2 linked regions of the Vallitalea longa genome follow. The protein of the gene in region 1 interacts with the protein of each later gene in a pairwise test. Links are inferred from orthologs where the notes say so. Each region holds a gene or a part of one and is shown in the gene's direction. Other genes may lie near its edges.

The links. The genes of interacting proteins can lie anywhere in the genome.
Region 2: the proteins of QMG30_RS20260 (region 1) and rpe interact in binary tests that used the Escherichia coli proteins (3 or more experiments, as listed by UniProt). The link is inferred for Vallitalea longa from one-to-one orthologs.

What each region holds. Positions count from the first base shown.
Region 1 is NZ_BRLB01000018.1:47,777-53,222, forward strand. Bases 1,453-4,358 are described here. They hold QMG30_RS20260 (PfkB family carbohydrate kinase), read left to right. Parts: upstream 1,453-2,410; coding sequence 2,411-3,307; downstream 3,308-4,358. Other genes in these bases: QMG30_RS20255 (GntR family transcriptional regulator), read left to right, coding at 1,453-1,936; QMG30_RS20265 (ABC transporter substrate-binding protein), read left to right, coding at 3,451-4,358. Also shown: QMG30_RS20245 (SIS domain-containing protein), read right to left, coding at 1-100; QMG30_RS20250 (histidinol-phosphatase HisJ family protein), read left to right, coding at 316-1,125; more of QMG30_RS20255, read left to right, coding at 1,217-1,452; more of QMG30_RS20265, read left to right, coding at 4,359-4,758; QMG30_RS20270 (carbohydrate ABC transporter permease), read left to right, coding at 4,825-5,446. UniProt on the Escherichia coli protein: Catalyzes the ATP-dependent phosphorylation of fructoselysine to fructoselysine 6-phosphate. Functions in a fructoselysine degradation pathway that allows E.coli to grow on fructoselysine or psicoselysine.
Region 2 is NZ_BRLB01000020.1:55,284-59,350, forward strand. What follows is about bases 1,270-4,067. They hold rpe (ribulose-phosphate 3-epimerase), read left to right. Parts: upstream 1,270-2,239; coding sequence 2,240-2,896; downstream 2,897-4,067. Other genes in these bases: pknB (Stk1 family PASTA domain-containing Ser/Thr kinase), read left to right, coding at 1,270-1,360; rsgA (ribosome small subunit-dependent GTPase A), read left to right, coding at 1,360-2,238; QMG30_RS21135 (thiamine diphosphokinase), read left to right, coding at 2,899-3,540; rpmB (50S ribosomal protein L28), read right to left, coding at 3,854-4,039. Outside these bases: more of pknB, read left to right, coding at 1-1,269. UniProt on the Escherichia coli protein: Catalyzes the reversible epimerization of D-ribulose 5-phosphate to D-xylulose 5-phosphate.

The sequences.
Region 1 (5,446 bases):
CTTCATTACATATTTTATCCACCGTAGTTTCTACGTCTTTGATGATATCTAAACCACTTTGTTCTGTTTGCAAAAATTCTTTTTCATTGAAATTAAACACTAAGATTACCTCCTTATGATAAATAGACTTGTATTGTAACATAGTATATTGTATCATAATGTTATAATACAATCAAGATATAATTATTTACTATATGTCACCATTTAGCTTTAGTCGACATAATGTGATATAATTTATGGGTTGATAAATATTAATAACAGAATTGACAATAGGATAAAAATTATAATTTTATCTAGAAGGAGTTATTCATGATTATGAAAAGAATTTATCAAGATTATCATATGCATAGCAGTATTTCACCTGATGGGAATTCATCTATGGAAGATATGTGCAGATCAGCTATAGACAAAGGATTCAAGGAAATCGCAATTACAGATCATTATGAATTTTACATAGATGGAGTAGCTAGCTATAGATTCAATGAAGCATATTTGGATGAATATTTTATAGCTATCAATAAGTGTAAAGACAAATTCAGTGATAGAATAATAATCAAAAAAGCTATTGAATTAGGACAGCAGCATTTACAACACGAGAAAGCAAACAGGATATTGGAATCATACAAATTTGATTTTGTGCTTGCCTCCGTACATAAAATAAGGAATCTGGATCTTAGTCAGATCAATTATAATCATAGTATAATAGACATTTATAGTAAAAGATATTTAGAAGAAGTATATGAGTTGGCTGACAATGAAGATTTTGATTGCCTTGCACATTTGGATTTGATTAAGAGATATGCTTCGAAAAATAATATAAAAGTTAATTTAGCTAAATATAAAGATGAATTATCTCAAATATTCAAAAGATTGATTGATAAGAATAAAGGTATAGAAATAAATACTTCTGGTTTGAGACAAGGATTGAATGAGCCAATGCCTTCTTTAGAAATATTAAAACTATATAGAGCTGCAGGCGGTGAAATTATTACTCTAGGTTCAGATTCTCACAATATTCAAGATATCGGAAGAGATTTTGAAAAAGCTTATGATATAATTAAGGCAGCAGGATTTGATAGTATCTATACTTTTGATAATAGAGAAAGTAAACGTATACAGTTGTAATGAATTGTTATAACATGTCTTTGTTTTTTTTATGGATTATGATATACTAACAATGAAGAGGTAAAGAATATATAATAAAAAGGAGAAAGCCATGGATAGAACACCACTTGATAAAAATTCGAGTGTGCCCTTATACCGACAATTAATTGAAGCTATCAAGGATGATATTACTAATAATATTTTGAAACCAGGGGATCAGATACTTACGGAAATTGAACTGAGTGAAAAATATCAGGTTAGTAGAATCACTGTAAGAAAAGCTATTGGTGAGTTGGTAGAAGAAGGTTACCTAGTTAAACAACAAGGAGTAGGAACTTTTGTAGCGGAAGTCAAACTCGTAAGAAATATGAATAAATTTATGGGATTTAGTATGTCTTGTGAAATATTAGGGAAAGTACCATCTGCTACTTTATTGTTTGCAGGATTAATTAATGCTACTGATAGAGATAAAAGAGAATTAGGCTTGGATGACAGTGTCGCTAATGTTTTATCAATTAAACGTATACGTTATTGTGACGATGAACCTGTTATGGTAGAAGATACTCGTTTTTCAACAGAATATTCATTTCTCTTGACTGATAATTTAGAGGGTTCCCTTTATAAGTTATTGAATAAACATGAGACCGTCCCATTGGAAGGTAGGACAGAATTAGATGTATGTTATGCAACCGACGAAGAAGCCCAGTTATTAAATATAGAAAGTAATACTCCATTGCTATTACTCAGATGTGTCTGTTATGATAAAATGGGAAATCCTATACATAATAGTAGACAAGTAGTCAATCCTAAAAAATTCAAAATGATAATATAATTGCTGATTTGCTAATGTGAATCAGTTTTTATTATTATATGGATATCATTTATCTTATTTTTACATATCTATTCAACTAAATGCTTAAAGTGATTATTAATCCATATTTCCATAAACGTTATGATACATTTTAATACATAAAAAATTAATATAATTAATTGAAAGATAAATTGTATATTATTCTAATTATATATTAGACTAATTAATAATATTATATATATAAGTATTTAATAATAACTTGTTAAGTGATTAATTATATTAGTTGTAAAATAATAATATTGCGTATTAATTAATGCACAATAAATACTAAAAGTTAACCATAATATTTTTTGTATAATATGTATAAAAAATCTACAAAATAATATATAAAACCAACAAATTATACAATATATTATTTTTTTTGTTGCAATTGGTATTATAACGTAATATAATAAATGTATAGATAAAACATAATACTTTTAAGGGGGCATCAATATGCTACTAGTGCTTGGATTGGGAGATAATGTTGTAGATAGATACATTAATACAAAAACAATGTATCCTGGAGGCAATGCTTTGAATTTCGCAGTTTATGCAAATATACTTGGTATAAAAGCTTCTTATCTTGGTGTATTTGGTGATGATGAGGCAGGGAAACATGTATATCAGACTTCAAAATCATTAGGTATAGAAATGAATCATTGTAGATTTTTTCAGGGGGAAAATGGGTATTCAGAGGTAAAATTAGTGGAGGGTGACAGAGTATTTGTAGGTTCTAACAAAGGTGGTGTATCTGCAAAGCATCCATTAGGTCTTAGTAAAATAGATTTTTCTTATATTAATGATTTTGATATTGTACATACAAGCTGTTTCAGTTTTATAGAAAATGACTTAGTTGATGTAAGAAAATACGGTAAGTTCATTTCTATGGATTTTTCTAATCGTTATACTGAAGATTATCTAGAACGATGCTGTAAGTATCTCGACTGTGCAAGTATTTCATGTAGTGAGATGAAAGATGAAGATATCACTCAATTGATGAAAAATATCATTTCATATGGTTGTAAACATATAGTTATTGCAACTAGAGGATCAAGAGGAGCATTACTATTAGTAGATGGTAAGTTCTATGAACAGTCTCCTTGTTTAGTTGATGCAGTTGATACAATGGGAGCAGGTGATTCATTTATTACAGCTTTCTTGACTGGCTATATCAATGATATGAAATACGCAGTTGATTTTTCTGATGAATCAGGAAATAAGGGTATTACGAAAATAGAAGAATATAAAGATTTAATAGTTAGAGCTAATCTATATAGAGCAGCAATTTTTTCATCTAGTATTTGTAGCTGTGATGGGGCATTTGGTTTTGGTAAGAGTTATAGGAAATAAAAGCTTCAATTAAGATATAATGAATGCTATTTCTCTTTTATCAATGAAGGGTTTTCTACTTAAAAGAGAATTTAGATAAATTATATATTTAGTTTTTAGATGTATCCAAAACTTTATTATTACTATTATGGGAGGACAATAATATGAGAAGAAGATTAGGTAGAATTTTTGGAGTGTTACTAATAGTTGTTATGTTGTTTTCGTTAACAGCATGTAGTAAATCCAATGATGTAAGTAATGGGGAAGATAAAGAAAAAAAAGTAATCAAATTATTTCACAGATTTCCTGATGAACCTTTCAATTCATTTATTGAAAAAATAGTAGCAGAATATGAAGCAGATCATCCTGATATTGATATAGTTGTATCGAGTGCTCAGAATCAGCCGTATAAGGAAAAAATAAAAGTAGTAGTAGGAAGTAAAGATTGTCCAGATGTCTTTTTCAGTTGGTCAGGAGAATTTTCAGAACGTTTTTTAAGAGAAGGATTGATCATGGATCTTACAGAATCTTTTAATAATGATCAGGAGTGGAAGAATTCACTTCTTGAATCACAAGTCAATGAGTACAGAAGTGGTGATATCCTATATGGAATACCATTTAGATTAGATGCTAAGATGATGTTCTATAACATTGATATTTTTAAGGAGAACAACTTGGAAATTCCAAAAACTTGGGACAAGTTTATTGAAGTATGTGAGGCTTTAGAAGCTAAGGACATCACACCTATATCATACGGTAACCAAGATCAATGGCCATCATCTCACTACATAGGAAGTCTTAATCAGATGTTAGTCGATAATGATACCAGATTAAAAGACCTAGAACCTGCGACAGGAGAATTTACTGATCCTAATTATTTAAAGGCATTGGAGTATTATCAGCAATTAATTCCATATTTTAATGATTCTGTAAATGGTTTACCACATGATATGGCTCGTAATAATTTCGCTCAAGAAAAAGCTGCTATGTTTTTTGCAGAATTAGTTGAAATTACATATCTAGCTGAGGAAAATCCAGACTTGAATTATGGAATGTTTAGTTTCCCACTTATTGAAGGGGAAGGAGACCCAACATTATTAACTGGTTCACCAGAAGGTTTTGTTGTTTCTGCTAATACTAAATATCCAGAAGAAAGTATAGAATTTCTAAAATACTTTACAGGACCTGAAGTGGGTAAAAAAGAAGTCCAAGAGGTTGGATGGTTCAATGCAGGAATTGGAATTGTAGAAGGACTTGAAGACCAGAAATTGCTTGAGGCTTATGAAGTAATAAAAAGCGCTAAGACAATGTCTGGATGGTTTGATGCTTCATTGTATTCAACTATTGCCAATGAATATTTGACATCAATTTCTGATCTTACTAATGGGGATATAACTCCAGAAGAAGTCATGGAAAAGATTCAAAAGGTAGCAGAGGAAGCTAGAAATACATCCAGTACAGAAGTTGAATAATTAAAATGTTAGGTGCTCTATTATCTTCATAGGTGCACCTTTCTTATCAGAAAGGTGGTGGATATTATGATGAAAAGGAAAAAACTAGTTCCTTACTATTATATAATACCGGGATTATTCATGGTTCTATTCTTTGTTTATATACCAGTTATATGTAACTTCATTTATAGTTTTTTTCACTTATCATCGTATTCTTCAACAAAAGTATTTGCAGGTTTTGATAATTATATAAAACTATTTACAAATGATACTTTCCCAATAATGATGAAAAATAATATTATGTATGCAGTTATTTCATTAATTGTACAAGTAGGCTTTGGTACTGTAATTGCATTACTATTGGAAAGTAAACTAACAGGAAGATTAAGGAATGTTTATAGAAATATATATTTTTTACCAGCACTGATCTCTTTAACTGCAGTTGGTCTATTATTTACATTTATCTATTCACCAGATGTCGGACTTCTTAATTCTGCACTGCGTGCAATGGGATTAGAGAATTTAACTCAGTCGTGGTTGGGAAATTCTAAAACAGCTATTTACTGTATTATTGCTATGAGTCAATGGCAGTTTACAGGATATATAACTCTGCTTATGGTTGTTGCTATACAAAATATACCGAGAGATTATTTGGAAGCAGCTGCTATTGATGGGGCAGGACCATTCAGAAGAGCTGTTAATATAATGA
Region 2 (4,067 bases), on another replicon or contig:
TGAAAAAAGTGATCTATACTCTCTAGGTATTACTATGTATGAAATGGCTACAGGAACATTACCTTATCAAGCTGAAAGTCCAGTTTCAGTAGCACTACTTCATATAAATGAAGATCTACCAAGTCCAAGAGAAAAAAACCCCGATATTTCTAAATGCTTAGAGTCTATAATTATAAAAGCAACATTAAAGAAAATGGAATTTAGATATTCCAGTGCTAATGAATTGATGGATGATTTGAAAAAAGCCAATATATCACCAGATGAAGATTTTGTTGATATTAAAATAGTGGATGATTCACCTACCCTTTTCATGTCTGATAATGATATGAAGAAAATATGGGACGATAAAGATATCAAGAAAAAGAATAATCCTAGTAAGAAAACACCAAAAATAGAAAAAATTGTAGTGTTCATGGGAGTAGTATCCGCTATTATTTTAGTATCAATAATATCATTTTTTGCTATTAATGGAATAAAAAACAAATTGAAACCAAAAGAAGTATTAATACCAAAGGTAGAGGGAAAAACTGTGGAAGAGGCAAAAGAGATTTTGGAACCTGATGGTATAGATGTTAACATTATAGAAACAGCTTATAATGATACTTATGAGGTGGATGAGATAATAAAACAAGAGCCAGAAGAAAATACCTTATTGCAAGAAGGCGAAGTCGTTGAGGTAACCGTTAGTAAGGGCGTACAAACCTTTAAAGTACCGGAAGTACTTAATATTGACTTTACAACTGCACAGAGTAGGATAATATCAAATAATTTAACTCCAAAGATGGAGAAGCAATATCATGATTCTATACCTTTAGGAGTTGTCATTAGTCAATATCCTGTAGCTGATACAGATCTACCAAAGGGTGGTATAGTTACTATTGTTGTAAGTGAAGGGAAGAAAGAGAAAAAAACGATTGTACCTAATTTAAGGAAAGATACTGAACAAGAAGCTAGAAATAAATTGACAAATAGTAATTTGAAGATTGGAAGTGTCTCACGTATAAATCATGATACAATACCAGAAGGCCAAGTAATCAATCAAAATGTTGAACCTGGTGAAGAAGTTGCAGAAAATTATATTGTAGATTTTGTTGTTAGTTTGGGAAAAAAGATTAGCTTTAGCCAACATACAGAAATTATCAACGATATGCTTGATGTGAATCAAACTGAAGGGCAAGTTAAAGTTGTTCTGGTTAATCAAGAAAAAGAGAATGTGGTATTTAATAAAACAGTAAAAAGTGAGGAGTTTCCTATGTCAATAATCGTTTCAGGTGAAGGAGAAGCATCTATTAAAGTTTATTTGAATGATGTTTTTCAATATGAAAGTCCCTTTGTTTTTAAAAAAGAGGGGGCTAATTAATGATAGGTAAAATCATCAAGGGTATTGCTGGATTTTACTATATACATGTACCGGAAAAAGGTATATTTGAATGTAAAGCAAGAGGTGTCTTTAGAAATAAAAAGATTAAGCCGCTCATTGGAGATAATGTAGAGATAGACGTATTTGAAAATGAGATTATGAAAGGTAATATATTGGAGATTCTACCAAGGAAGAATAGCTTGGTAAGGCCAACAGTTGCGAATATAGACCAAGTTGTAATAGTTTTTGCAGTAGAAAATCCTAAGCCGAACTTTAATTTATTGGATAAATTTTTAATAATGGCTGAAAAAGAGAGTATTGATGTAGTTATATGTTTTAATAAAGTAGATACGATAAAAGATGAAGAATTAGAAGATATAAAACAAATATATAAAGATACAGGATATAATGTGCTTCTAACAAGTGCAGTAAAAGATATAGGCATATCGCCTCTAAGAGATATATTATATGATAAAACAACTGTGTTTGCAGGACCTTCAGGTGTAGGAAAATCTTCTATACTTAACCTGATTCAATCTGTTGAAGAGCTTGAAACTGGAGAAGTCAGTGAAAAGATAAAAAGAGGTAAACATACCACAAGACATGCAACACTATTAGCTTTTGACAAGGACAGTTATGTTGTTGATACACCTGGTTTTAGCTCATTATATATTAATGAAATTGAAAAAGATGACCTTAAAAACTATTTTATAGAATTTAAAAGATATGAAGATAAATGTAAATTTTATGGTTGTAATCATATAAGTGAACCTAATTGCGCAGTAAAGGATGCAATAGAAAATGGTGAAATAAGCAAATCAAGATATGAAAGTTACAAATTACTATACAATGAATTAAAAGATATTAGGAGATGGTAAAATGATTAAAATAGCACCTTCAATTTTAGCAGCTGATTTTGCGGATTTAGGTAATGAAATTAAAAAGATTGATGAAGCAGGTTGTGATTATGTTCACATAGATGTCATGGATGGCTCATTTGTACCTAATATTTCATTTGGTACACCTATAATCAAAAGTATAAGAGAGTCTACTGATAAGATATTCGATGTTCACCTTATGATTGAAGAACCAAGTAGATATATAAAAGAATTCAAAGATGCAGGAGCGGATATTATTACAGTTCATGCAGAAGCATGTAAACATCTCCATAGTACTGTTTCATTGATTAAAAATTATGGACTAAAAGCAGCGGTAGCATTAAACCCTGCAACACCTAATAGTGTTCTGGAATATGTTATAGATGAACTTGATATGGTATTAGTAATGTCTGTAAATCCTGGTTTCGGAGGACAAAAATTCATTGATTCCTCATTGCATAAGATAAGTGCAATAAAAGATGTTATTTGTGGTAGAGGACTTAATTGTGAAATTGAAGTTGATGGAGGCATTTCACTGGATAATGTAAAAAAAGTTGTTAATGCGGGAGCAGATGTTATTGTAGCAGGTTCAGCAATCTATAAATCAGAAGATATAAATAATACAATTAAAGCCTTTAGAGAGGTTTGTGAAAAATAGATATGAAAACATTAATTGTCACAGGAGGAACTATAGATTTAGATTTCCTAAAGAAATTTACAGATTGTAATAGATACGATTATATAATAGGTGTGGATAAAGGGGCTCAGTATATGTATAATATTAATTTGAAGCCTAATCTAGTAGTTGGAGATTTTGATTCTATAGACCCAAAAATTATTGACACCTTAACACATGATCCCAAAATTCTAATAGACAACTTTATTGCTGAAAAAGATGAAACAGACACTCATTTAGCTATAATGAAAGCAATTGATATGGGAAGTACCCATATTGATATATTTGGAGGAATAGGTAGCAGAATGGATCATACTCTTGCGAACATTCATATACTGATGATTCCTTTAGAGAAAAATGTTAAATGTAGAATCATAAATAAGAATAATATCATTACCCTAATCGATGTAACTACTTCTTTTGAAAGAAGTGATTACAAATACATATCTTTAATACCTTTAACTAATGAAGTGTCTGGAATCACAACCGCTGGATTAAAATACCCATTATTCGGCTATACTATGAAGAAAGGGATTTCAATAGGTGTTAGCAATGAATTTACGGAGAAACAAGCCAAAATATGTATTAAGGAAGGTATTTTGATAGTTATTCGTTCAAGGGATTAACATACTAATGATTATTAGCGGATATCAGATTTCTTAAAGATAAGTACGGTATTGGTTATCAAACAGGTATATTAAACATATAATGTAATAATAATTAATGTATGGTGAAAGTAATGTGCTTTCGAACTAAGCTTATAGGAGTCATATTAGTATCTATATCCATAGGAATGCTATTAATTTCTATACTACCTAAAGGAGCTGTAGGTGTCATTCTTTCACTTACTAGTTTATGTATAGGTATTTGGTTATTAAAATGTTAGAACTGATACTGCAATTATTTAATAAAAAAAATAATCCCCTTATGGGGATTGTTTTATGCACGTTCTACCGCACCTGATTTTAAACACTTAGAACAAACATTAATTCTTTTAGGTTGACCATTAACAATTGCTCTAACTCTTCTAATATTAGGTTTCCACATTTTATTAGCTCTTTTATGGGAATGGCTTACTTGAATTCCAAAAGATACGCCTTTATCACAAATATCACACTTAGCCATACTTGCACCTCCTTAATATACGTACATG